2 regions of the Dermatophilus congolensis genome follow, and region 2 is predicted to be linked to the other one. Evidence: riboswitches for the same ligand, from Rfam matches in the RefSeq annotation. Region 2 holds a riboswitch; the other holds the start of a gene.
The links. A riboswitch is a leader RNA that binds a small molecule or an ion and turns the genes downstream of it on or off. The one in region 2 is predicted to bind cobalamin.

Region 1: linked by a shared signal. The riboswitch ahead of CKV89_RS02995 (ABC transporter substrate-binding protein) and the one ahead of CKV89_RS06950 (homocysteine S-methyltransferase family protein) in region 2 are both predicted to bind cobalamin.

The regions. Positions count from the first base shown of each region.
Region 1 covers NZ_LT906453.1:693,377-698,352, forward strand. Annotated here, with positions in the region: gene CKV89_RS02985 (MBL fold metallo-hydrolase) at 1-711, shown strand, start outside; gene CKV89_RS02990 (hypothetical protein) at 858-1,322, opposite strand; cobalamin riboswitch at 1,435-1,609, shown strand; gene CKV89_RS02995 (ABC transporter substrate-binding protein) at 1,673-2,650, shown strand; gene CKV89_RS03000 (FecCD family ABC transporter permease) at 2,647-3,678, shown strand; gene CKV89_RS03005 (ABC transporter ATP-binding protein) at 3,675-4,439, shown strand; gene CKV89_RS03010 ((2Fe-2S) ferredoxin domain-containing protein) at 4,436-4,976, shown strand, end outside.
Region 2 covers NZ_LT906453.1:1,617,528-1,622,503, reverse strand. Annotated here, with positions in the region: gene CKV89_RS06960 (VWA domain-containing protein) at 1-919, shown strand, start outside; gene CKV89_RS06955 (ATP-binding protein) at 945-1,955, shown strand; cobalamin riboswitch at 2,016-2,195, shown strand; gene CKV89_RS06950 (homocysteine S-methyltransferase family protein) at 2,332-3,381, shown strand; gene CKV89_RS06945 (APC family permease) at 3,551-4,976, opposite strand, start outside.

The DNA of each region.
Region 1 (4,976 bases), 920 kb from region 2:
ACACTCGAAGGAACCAACACCTACATCCTTCGCGCCCCAGGCAAAAAACACAGCATCATCATCGACCCCGGCCCCGCTGACCCCACCCACATTGCCACCATTCTCACCACCGCCACCAGCGACGAAGCCGAAATCTCTCACCTGCTGCTCACACACCATCACGCAGACCACGCAGCCGCGGTCCCCCTGATCGAAAAAGCCACCGGCCTACAGGCCCTATCCATCGGCACCTCCACTCTCACCGACGGGCAAACACTGCACGCCGAGGGACTGACCCTGCACGTCATCGCCACCCCTGGCCACACCGCAGACTCCACCACCTTCCGGCTCCACGAAGCCCCCCTGCTATTCACCGGCGACACCATCTTGGGCCGCGGCACCACATACCTGGACTACCCCGACGGAACCCTTACCGACTACCTAGACACACTCCACCTGCTCATTGACCTGCTACGAGACAAAGGCGAGCACGCACTCCTGCCCGGGCACGGCCCCACCCGCCCCCATACCGCCCCCATCCTGAACGCCTACATCCAGCACCGCACCACCCGCCTGCGCCAAATCCGCGCTGCACGCGACAGCGGAGCCGGCACTGACATCGAAGCCATCACCAACAACGTCTACCGCGACCAACCCGAAAGCGTCCTGGCCGCAGCGCGCATCTGCGTAGCAGCCCAGCTCGATCACCTCCGCCACCACGACACCCTGTGACCCACACCCACTGCGACCAGCAACAAAACGCCCATGACCATCATGGGTCCGCAAGGGTTCGCCGAAACATTGCGAGTTAAAGCGTTCCTGTTAGGGACACACAACAGGGTAAGAGCCGACTTCGATGTTCTGAATGGAAATCGCGGTCAGTTGGCCGTTGGTCTCTGCGAGAGACGTTTGGAAAGCTTCGCGCTGTCTCGCGCTATTTCTTCCAAATCCGCTGTAGGCCAGCTAGCGTCCGGCGACTTAGAGCCAACAATCATGACTTCTGTGATGTATTCAGTTATTTCATCCACCTTCGCTGCAAGGTAACGACCCCACATCACAAGCCCGCGATCCGTTGCATCCGGCTGATCGACCAGCACAAGAACGTAGTTCGCCAAAAGCTCCCCTACCAGCTTGGGTGGGAGCGTCGCACCTGAAGCGGCGAGCACAGTTTGGATGAACTTGTCGAAACGCTCACCATTGGCCTCTTTCCAATCCCAGTTGTACCCACAGTTCCAGTCTTCGGGCGCGGCCGACCTGGGGTCTGCCACCACACCAGCAACATCACCCTTCTCCACACGTTCGACAAAACCTGCCAGCACTTCATCCGGCATCTCATCCCGCATTGCCTCACCCATCCGTTACTAATCTTCCCTTGAGGGGGGTAGGTCACATTCTCGAGCTGCTTGCGCTATCCCTTAGCCGAAGAAAATACGACTCCGTAGCCACCAAAACCACTGCTACGCTGAAAAAGCCAGTCGCCCACGAGGCCAGGGAATCCGGTGCAAAACCGGAACTGACGCGCAGCGGTAAGGGAGACGGGCGGGGCACACACGCCACTGGAGCACTCTGGGAAGGCGCCCCGCACCGAACGACCCCAAGTCCGAATACCTGTTGGTGATCGCCCCGTCACCCGCGGGCGCGGATCGAGAATCAGGCCTCGCGACCCAGGCCCACCGGTCCCAGGAGCCACACCGTGCGCCCACACCCCCGCCACATCACCGCAGCCACCTGCACCCTCCTCCTTGCCGCCTGCGCCGGCGCACCCACCTCACCCACCAACACCAACAGCAACACCGCACCCATCACCCTTACCAACTGCGGCGAAAAAATCACCGTCACCACCCCACCACGCAGACTCGTCACCCTCAACCAAGGCGCCACCGAAACAGCACTCGCCCTAGGCCTGGCCCCCCGCATGGCAGGCACCGCCTACCTCGACGACACCATCGCCCCCACCTACAAAACCGCCTACGCAACCGTCCCCGTACTCGCCAAGGAATACCCCAGCAAAGAACAATTCCTCGCAGCCAAACCCGACTTCGCCTACTCCGCCTACGCCAGCGCTTTCACCGATAAAGCCGTCGGCACCCGAAACGAACTCACCTCCGAAGGCATCAACACCTACACCAGCCCCTTCGGATGCCCCAAAGGCACCCCCACCGCCGAAGCCACCTTCGAAAACGGCTGGAACGAAATCGCCGAAATCGCCAAAATCTTCGCCGTCACCCCCACCGCTGACGCCCTCATCACCACCCAGAAAAAACACCTCGACGAAATCCGCACCAAAGCCACCGGCAAAAACCACACCATCTTCTGGTACGACTCCGGCGACAAAACCCCCACCGTTGGCGCCGGAGCAGGCGGCCCACACCTGATCATGAACGCCGTCGGCGCCACCAACATCTTCGACAACCTCCCCGGAGGCTGGAGCGAAGCCTCATGGGAAAAAGTCGTCGCCGCCAACCCCGATGTCATCGTCCTGGCCGACGCCAGCTGGAACACCGCCGAAAAAAAGAAAAATCACCTCACCAACGACCCGGTCCTATCCCAACTCGACGCCGTAAAAAACAACCGATTCATCACAATCCCCTTCAGCGAAAGCACACCCGGAGTCCGCCTCGTCGACGGCGCCCGCTCCGTCAGCGACCAACTCGCCCAACTCGACAAGTGACCCGCTTCATCTACACCGCAGCCACCCTCACCCTCCTCCTGGCTGCCAGCAGCATCATCGTCCTAGGAATCGGATCCGTCCCCATCCCACCCACCGACGTCATCGACGTCATCGCCCGCCGCACCCACCTCATCCACGGCGACCACGTCACCATCTTCACCGACCGCATCATCTGGGAACTACGCCTACCCCGCATCGTGGCCACCATCGCAGTCGGCGCCGCCCTAGCCCAATGCGGATGCGTCCTCCAATCACTCACCGGCAACGACCTCGCCGACCCCTACCTCCTGGGTATCTCCAGCGGAGCAGCCGTCGGCGCCGTCGCCGCCATCATCCTCGGCTGGACCATCCCCGGACTACCCCCAGCAGTAGCCACCACCGTCACCGCCTTCATCGGCGCAATCGCAGCCCTGGCCCTGGTCCTGGGGCTTGCCACCGGCCGCTCCGGCGCACTCCCACCCGGACGAACCATCCTCGCCGGAATAGCCATCAGCCAACTCGCTGGCGCATTCACCTCCTTCGTCGTCATGATCTTCGGTGGCTACTCCGGAGCCCGTGAAGTCATGACCTGGATGCTCGGCTCCTTCAGCGGCATCCGCGCCCCACACGCCTGGCTCATCACCATCACCACCCTGCTCGCCACCGCAGCGCTCATCACCTCCGCCCGCACCCTCGACGCCTTCGCCTTCGGAGAAACCTCCGCCCGCTCCCTAGGCATCCGCGTCGAACACACCCGCTGGGCACTCTTCACCGGATGCGCCCTACTGACCGCAACCGCCGTCGCCACCGTCGGCCCCATCGGCTTCGTCGGACTGACCATCCCACACATCATGCGCCTGATCATCGGACCAACCCACCGCCGCCTGCTCCCCACATCCGCCCTCGCAGGCGCACTCCTGCTCCTGTGGTCCGACACTGCAGCTCGCGCACTCAACCCTGGCCAAGAAATCCCCATTGGAGTCATCACCGCCGCTATCGGAGCCCCCGTCCTCGTAGCCCTCCTGAGAAACCACGCCCGCCACTCATGAACATCACCACACACAACCTCAGCTGGAACACTCACGGACGCGACATCGTCACCCACCTCAACCTCACCATCCCGGCCGCCGCAACCACCGCCATCGTCAGCCCCAACGGATGCGGAAAAACCACCACCCTTCACCTCCTCGCCGGCATACGCCGCCCCACCACCGGAAGCATCCACTTCAACGACGACGACGTCACCCACATGCCACCACGCCACCGCGCCCGCCTCTGCGCGCTCCTCGAACAACACCCCCACACGCCCCTCGACCTCACCACCCGAGACATCGTCGAACTCGGACGCACACCACACCGCGGACGATGGCACCACCCCACCGACACTGACGCCGTCACCACCGCCATGCACACCGCAGGAATCACCCACCTCGCCGACCGAACCTGGCCCACCCTCTCCGGCGGAGAACGCCAACGCGTACAGCTGGCCCGTGCTCTGGCCCAAGAACCCCGCATCCTCCTGCTCGACGAACCCACCAACCACCTCGACCTACGCCACCAAATCAGCCTCCTACACACCGTCTGCGCCCTGAACCTCACCGTCGTCGCTGTCCTGCACGACCTCGACCTCGCCGCCGCCTTCTGCGAACACATCATCGTCATGAACCACGGACGCATCATCGCCACAGGCCCTACCCGCACCACCCTCACCACCAAACTCATCGCCGACGTCTTCGGCGTCAACACCCGCATCCAACACGCCGAACGCACCCACATCACCTGGACAGGACTTACCGGAAAACAACCATGACCACACTCGTCCTAGTCACCATCGACCTCACCGACCCCCACCCCCAGGACACCATCAACCAAGCCGCCACCTGCCTACACGCTCAGGTCGCCGCCCTCCAAGGCAACAACCACCCCTCGCTCACCCACACCCTGGACACCCTCGAAGCACAAAACACCCAACATGTACTGCTCATCCCCATCACCTGCGACAATGCCGCCACCGGCCCCTCAGCCACCGGCCCCTCATGGGTGCGCCGCGTGGCCGGACACTGGAAACGCACCCGCAACTCCAGCATGGACATCGACGTCATCACTAAGCCCGTACACGACCCGACCACCTACAACCCCGATGAACAGCCACGACGAGCCGTCACTGGACACGAAGCCCCACTACACAACCCCACCTGGGAACAACCACCACCCCATACCCATCACGTCCTGCTCTGCCGCGGGCCACGCTGCAATGCCCAAGGAGCCGACGCCATCGCCACCCGAATACGCGACGAACTACGCCACCGCGACTTGCTCGACAACGGCGTACTCCTGACCCAAACCG
Region 2 (4,976 bases):
CCTCCACACCCCCCTCATCGCAGACCCAACCCCCAGCGACACCGACACAGACACCCCCGCAACCTGCCCCCTCATCCCCCTAGCCGGCACCACATTCCCCGTCATCCCCCTTGCCACCAACACCACCAACCCCCACACCCCCGGCCGCAAAAACACGCCCACAACCGCACACCGCGGCCGCTACATCCGCTCCCGCCCCGCACGCCCCAATACCACCAGCGATATCGCCATCGACGCCACCATCCGCGCCGCTGCACCCCACCAACGCGCCCGCAACAACCCCCACGGCCGCATCCACATCGAACGCAGCGACTGGCAAGAAAAAATCCGCCAACACCACCCCGGCAACTGCACCATCTTCATCGTCGACGCCAGCGGTTCCATGGGCGCCCAAAACCGCATGACCGCAGCCAAAGGCGCCATCCTCTCCCTCCTGCTCGACGCCTACCAAAAACGCAACCGCGTCGCCCTCATCACCTTCCACCACCGCAACGCCCACATCCTCCTACCCCCCACCTCCTCCATCGAACTAGCCGGACGCCTCCTAACCGACCTACCCATCGGCGGCCCCACACCCCTACCCACCGCCCTAACCACCACCAGCCGCCTACTCAACACACTCCTACACAAAACCCCCGAACTACGTCCCCTACTCATCCTCGTCAGCGACGGCTGCGCCAACATCGATCTCGACGGCGACCCCACACCCAGCGCAATCAACCAAGCCCACCACCTCGCCACCAACCTCGGCAAAGACCCCCGAACCCGCTGGATAGTCGTCGACACCGAAAACCCCACCACCGACAAACTTGGCCACGCCGCCGCCCTCGCGCACGCTCTCAACGCCCCCTGCCACACCATCGACGAACTCCACGCAGACGACCTCCTCCACCTCGTCCGCACCCAAAACCCCCACTAACCACACGCCCCCCTCAGGAGACCCCATGCACCACCCCCCATATCCCTTCGCCGCCATCGTCGGACAAGACGAAATGCGCCTAGCCCTCCTCCTAGCTGTCATCTCTCCCGCACTATCAGGCGTCCTCATCCGCGGCGAAAAAGGCACCGCCAAATCCACCGCCGTACGCGCCCTCGCCGAACTACTCCCCACCCACCCCGAAGTCGACGGCTCCCCCTTCCACCTCTCCCCCGAGGAATACCACGACCTACGCGAACACCTCGAACCCGACCTAGGCGACACACCCCCCATCAAAAACGTCCGCGTACCCGTCATCGAACTACCCATCGGCGCCACCGAAGACCGCGTCACCGGCACCCTCAACCTCGAACACGCCCTCAAAGACGGCACCCGCCACCTCGACCCAGGCCTACTCGCCGCCGCCCACCGCGGCATCCTCTACGTCGACGAAGTCAACCTCCTCGACGACCACCTCGTCGACCTACTCCTGGACTCAGCCGCCATGGGTGTCAACACCGTCGAACGCGAAGGCGTGAGCCTGTCCCACCCCGCACGATTCACCCTCATCGGCACCATGAACCCCGAAGAAGGAGAACTGCGTCCACAATTCCTCGACCGCTTCGGACTATGCGTCACCATCAACGGATCAACATCCATCGCCGAACGCATCCAAATCGTCGAACGACGCCTAGCCTACGAAGACGACCCTGCAGGCTTCGTCTGCCGCTGGGAAGAAGAATCACACCGCCTCTCCCGACGCATCGCCGGCGCAATGCACCGCGTCAAAGACGTTACCGTCCCCCGCGAACACCTTTACACCGTGGCCCGAACCTGCATGGAAGCAGGTGTTGACGGACACCGCGCCGACATCATGATGCTCCGCGCAGCCAAAGCACTCGCAGCCTGGCACGGACGCGGAACCATCAACGAAAACGACCTCGACGAAGCAGCCCATCTCGTACTCCCCCACCGCATGCGCCGCCGCCCACTCGAAGCGATCGGCGAGGTCCCTACGACCACCACTAGACACTTCTAACCCCCGTCACCGCGGTACACACCTGTCCGTTATCCGGTCGGACATGAGACGAAAAACCGCGGCATGCTTAAACTCCCGGGCACGCGACGCAGAAACGGGAAGCCGGTGAAAAACCGGCACGGTCCTCGCCACTGTGATCAGGAAGCTCCGCCTCACACATGCCACTGGAGTCCCTCCGGGAAGGCTGAGGAAGAGCGCTCGACCTGAAAGTCAGGAGACCGCCTGCGCCGTCACCAATATGCCGATCCACGAGTGATGGACGGCCGCGGCGTCATCTTTAGGCATGCCCAGAAATAGGCACGCCCGCACACCGACGCCTGCGGCTTATCTGCTCTTTCTCGTGGTGAAGCTCCAAAATTGCCGAGGAGAGCAATAAATGAGTGAACAGCCCACCCTGGTCGAACGCCTCGACGCAGGCCCCGTGATCTGCGCAGAAGGATTCCTGTTCGAGCTGGAACGCCGCGGATACCTGACCGCAGGCGAATTCGTACCCGAAGTAGCCCTAGAACATCCCGACGCACTACGAGCCCTGCACGTGGACTTCCAACGCGCTGGTTCTGACATCGTCGAGGCCTTCACCTACAACGGCCACCGCGAAAAAATGCGCGTCATCGGTAAAGAGGACCTACTCGAACCGCTGAATCGCACCGCACTACAAATCGCCCGCAGCGTCGCCGACGCCGTCCCAGGCAACCTCATGGCCGGCAACATCAGCAACAGCAACATCTGGGACCCCGCAGACCCCGCATCTCAAGCCGAGGTACGGGCCATGTTCACTGAAATGGTGGGCTGGGCCGTCGACGAAGGCGCCGACCTAATCATCGGTGAAACGTTCTACTACGCAGGCGAAGCACTCACCGCCCTCGAAGTAGCAAAAAGCAGCGGCCTGCCCGTCGTGTTGACCATCGCCCCGATGGCCTCCAACGAAATGACCGACGGCGTCGACATTGTCGAAACAGCCCGTCGCCTGGAACAAGGTGGCGCAGACGTGGTGGGGCTGAACTGCTTCCGCGGACCAGAAACGATGATGCCCTGGCTGCGCGCCATCCGTAAGGCAGTGACATGCCACGTAGGGGCGCTACCTATCCCCTACCGCACCTCCCAAGAAGAACCCACCTTCTTCAACCTCTCCGATGTCTCTGCCAGCGTTCCTTCGCCGCACGGACGTGCTTTCCCCACCGCCCTCGACCCGCTCTACACCAACCGGTACGAGATCGAGGCGTTCGCTAAGGAAGCATTCGACCTCGGCGCCCACTACCTCGGCGTGTGCTGCGGCGCGAGCCCGATGCTGGTGCGTCAGGTAGCTGAAGCCGTTGGCAAGTACACCGAGGCCAGCCGTTTCTCTGAGAACATGAGCAACCACTTCATGTACGGAAACAACGACCGGCTTCCCGAGCACATCGTCGCGTTGGGCTCGCACGCCTGACCCTGTGGCGGGCTGAACGAGCCACTGCAACCGACAGCCCGCTTGCAGTGCCCCTGGCCTATTCCTGCTTTCAAGCAGGAATAGGCCAGCAGGGAACACAGATAAGCGGCGGTAACCGGTGACCTGCCGGATACCGCCGCTTATCTGCGCAGAACAGACAAATCAGCTATCAACTAGCCGTGTTGTGATCACCAACGCGGGCATGCCGGTAGCTGTACGTCGCATAAATGACCACACCGATCCCAAACCACACCAGGAACCGGATCCACGTCTCCAAAGACAGGTTGGTCATCAAGAACAGGCATGCCAGCACCGAAATAATTGGCACAACGGGCGAGAACGGAACCCGGAAAGGCCGTTTCAGGTCTGGTCGGGTTCGCCGTAGAACCGGCACCGCCACACTGACGACCACAAACGCAAACAGTGTTCCGATGGCGACCATGTCAGCCAATTCCGCCAACGGAACAAACCCGCCAAGGAGAACAACAAAAGCCGTCGTCAAAAGCGTCATCCGCGAGGGAGTGCCGTATTTGGGGTGCAACCGACCAATCCACGCTGGCAGGAGTTTGTCCCGGCCCATCGCGAACCCGATCCGCCCCATCCCTACGATGTCCACCAAAATCACCGAAGTAAGGCCACAAATCGCAGCGATAGAGATCAGGATGCCAGCCCACCCCAGTCCAACAGAGGTGAACGCTGCAGCCAAAGGAGCCCCTTCATCAATACGGTCGTAGGGAACCATCCCGGTAATCACGGCCGAGACCCCCATGTACAGGATCATGCACAGCACTAACGCGCCGATCAGTCCTCGTGGCATGTCTTTGGCGGGGTTGGTGGATTCTTCAGCCATGTTCGCGACTGATTCGAACCCGGAATAGGCGAAGAAAACCACTGCCGTTGCGGTAAGCACTCCACCGATCCCGAACGCTGCTGGCTCAAAACCGAACACCCACTGCGAAAGAGGCTGCTTCAGTCCTGATGCGGCGTCGGCGGTGCTGGGCTGCGATGGTGGAATGAATGGCTGCCAGTTCTGCGCTTTCACGAAGAAAGCTCCGAGCGCAATGATGAACACACAAATGGAAACTTTTACTGCCACAAGCAGATTGGTGACCCAAGCGCTCTCACGGACCCCTATCGTGGCGACCATCCCAAGAATGATGGCGATCACGATAGCCCCAACGTTGATGACTGACCCTTCACCGAATAATGAACTCGGCAGCCACGGGAACAGATGCAGCATGTACCCCGACCATCCTCGTGATACCACGGCAGCGCCTAGCGCGAATTCCAGGACCAGGTCCCACCCGATGATCCACGCGAAGATCTCACCGATGGTGGCGTATGTGTAGGTGTATGCCGATCCTGCGGTCGGGACAGCGGCAGCGAGCTCGGCGTAGCACAGCGCAGCCAACCCGCTCACTGCTCCGGCAATAAGAAAGGCCAAGACCACGGCTGGTCCTGCGTGGTTCTTGGCCTCGATCCCGGTGAGCGTGAAAATTCCGGTGCCGATGATCATGCCTACGCCGAAACCGATGAGGTCTTTCAACCCGAGGCGTTTGACGAATTGGCCAGTTTCACCGGCGACAGCGGACTCA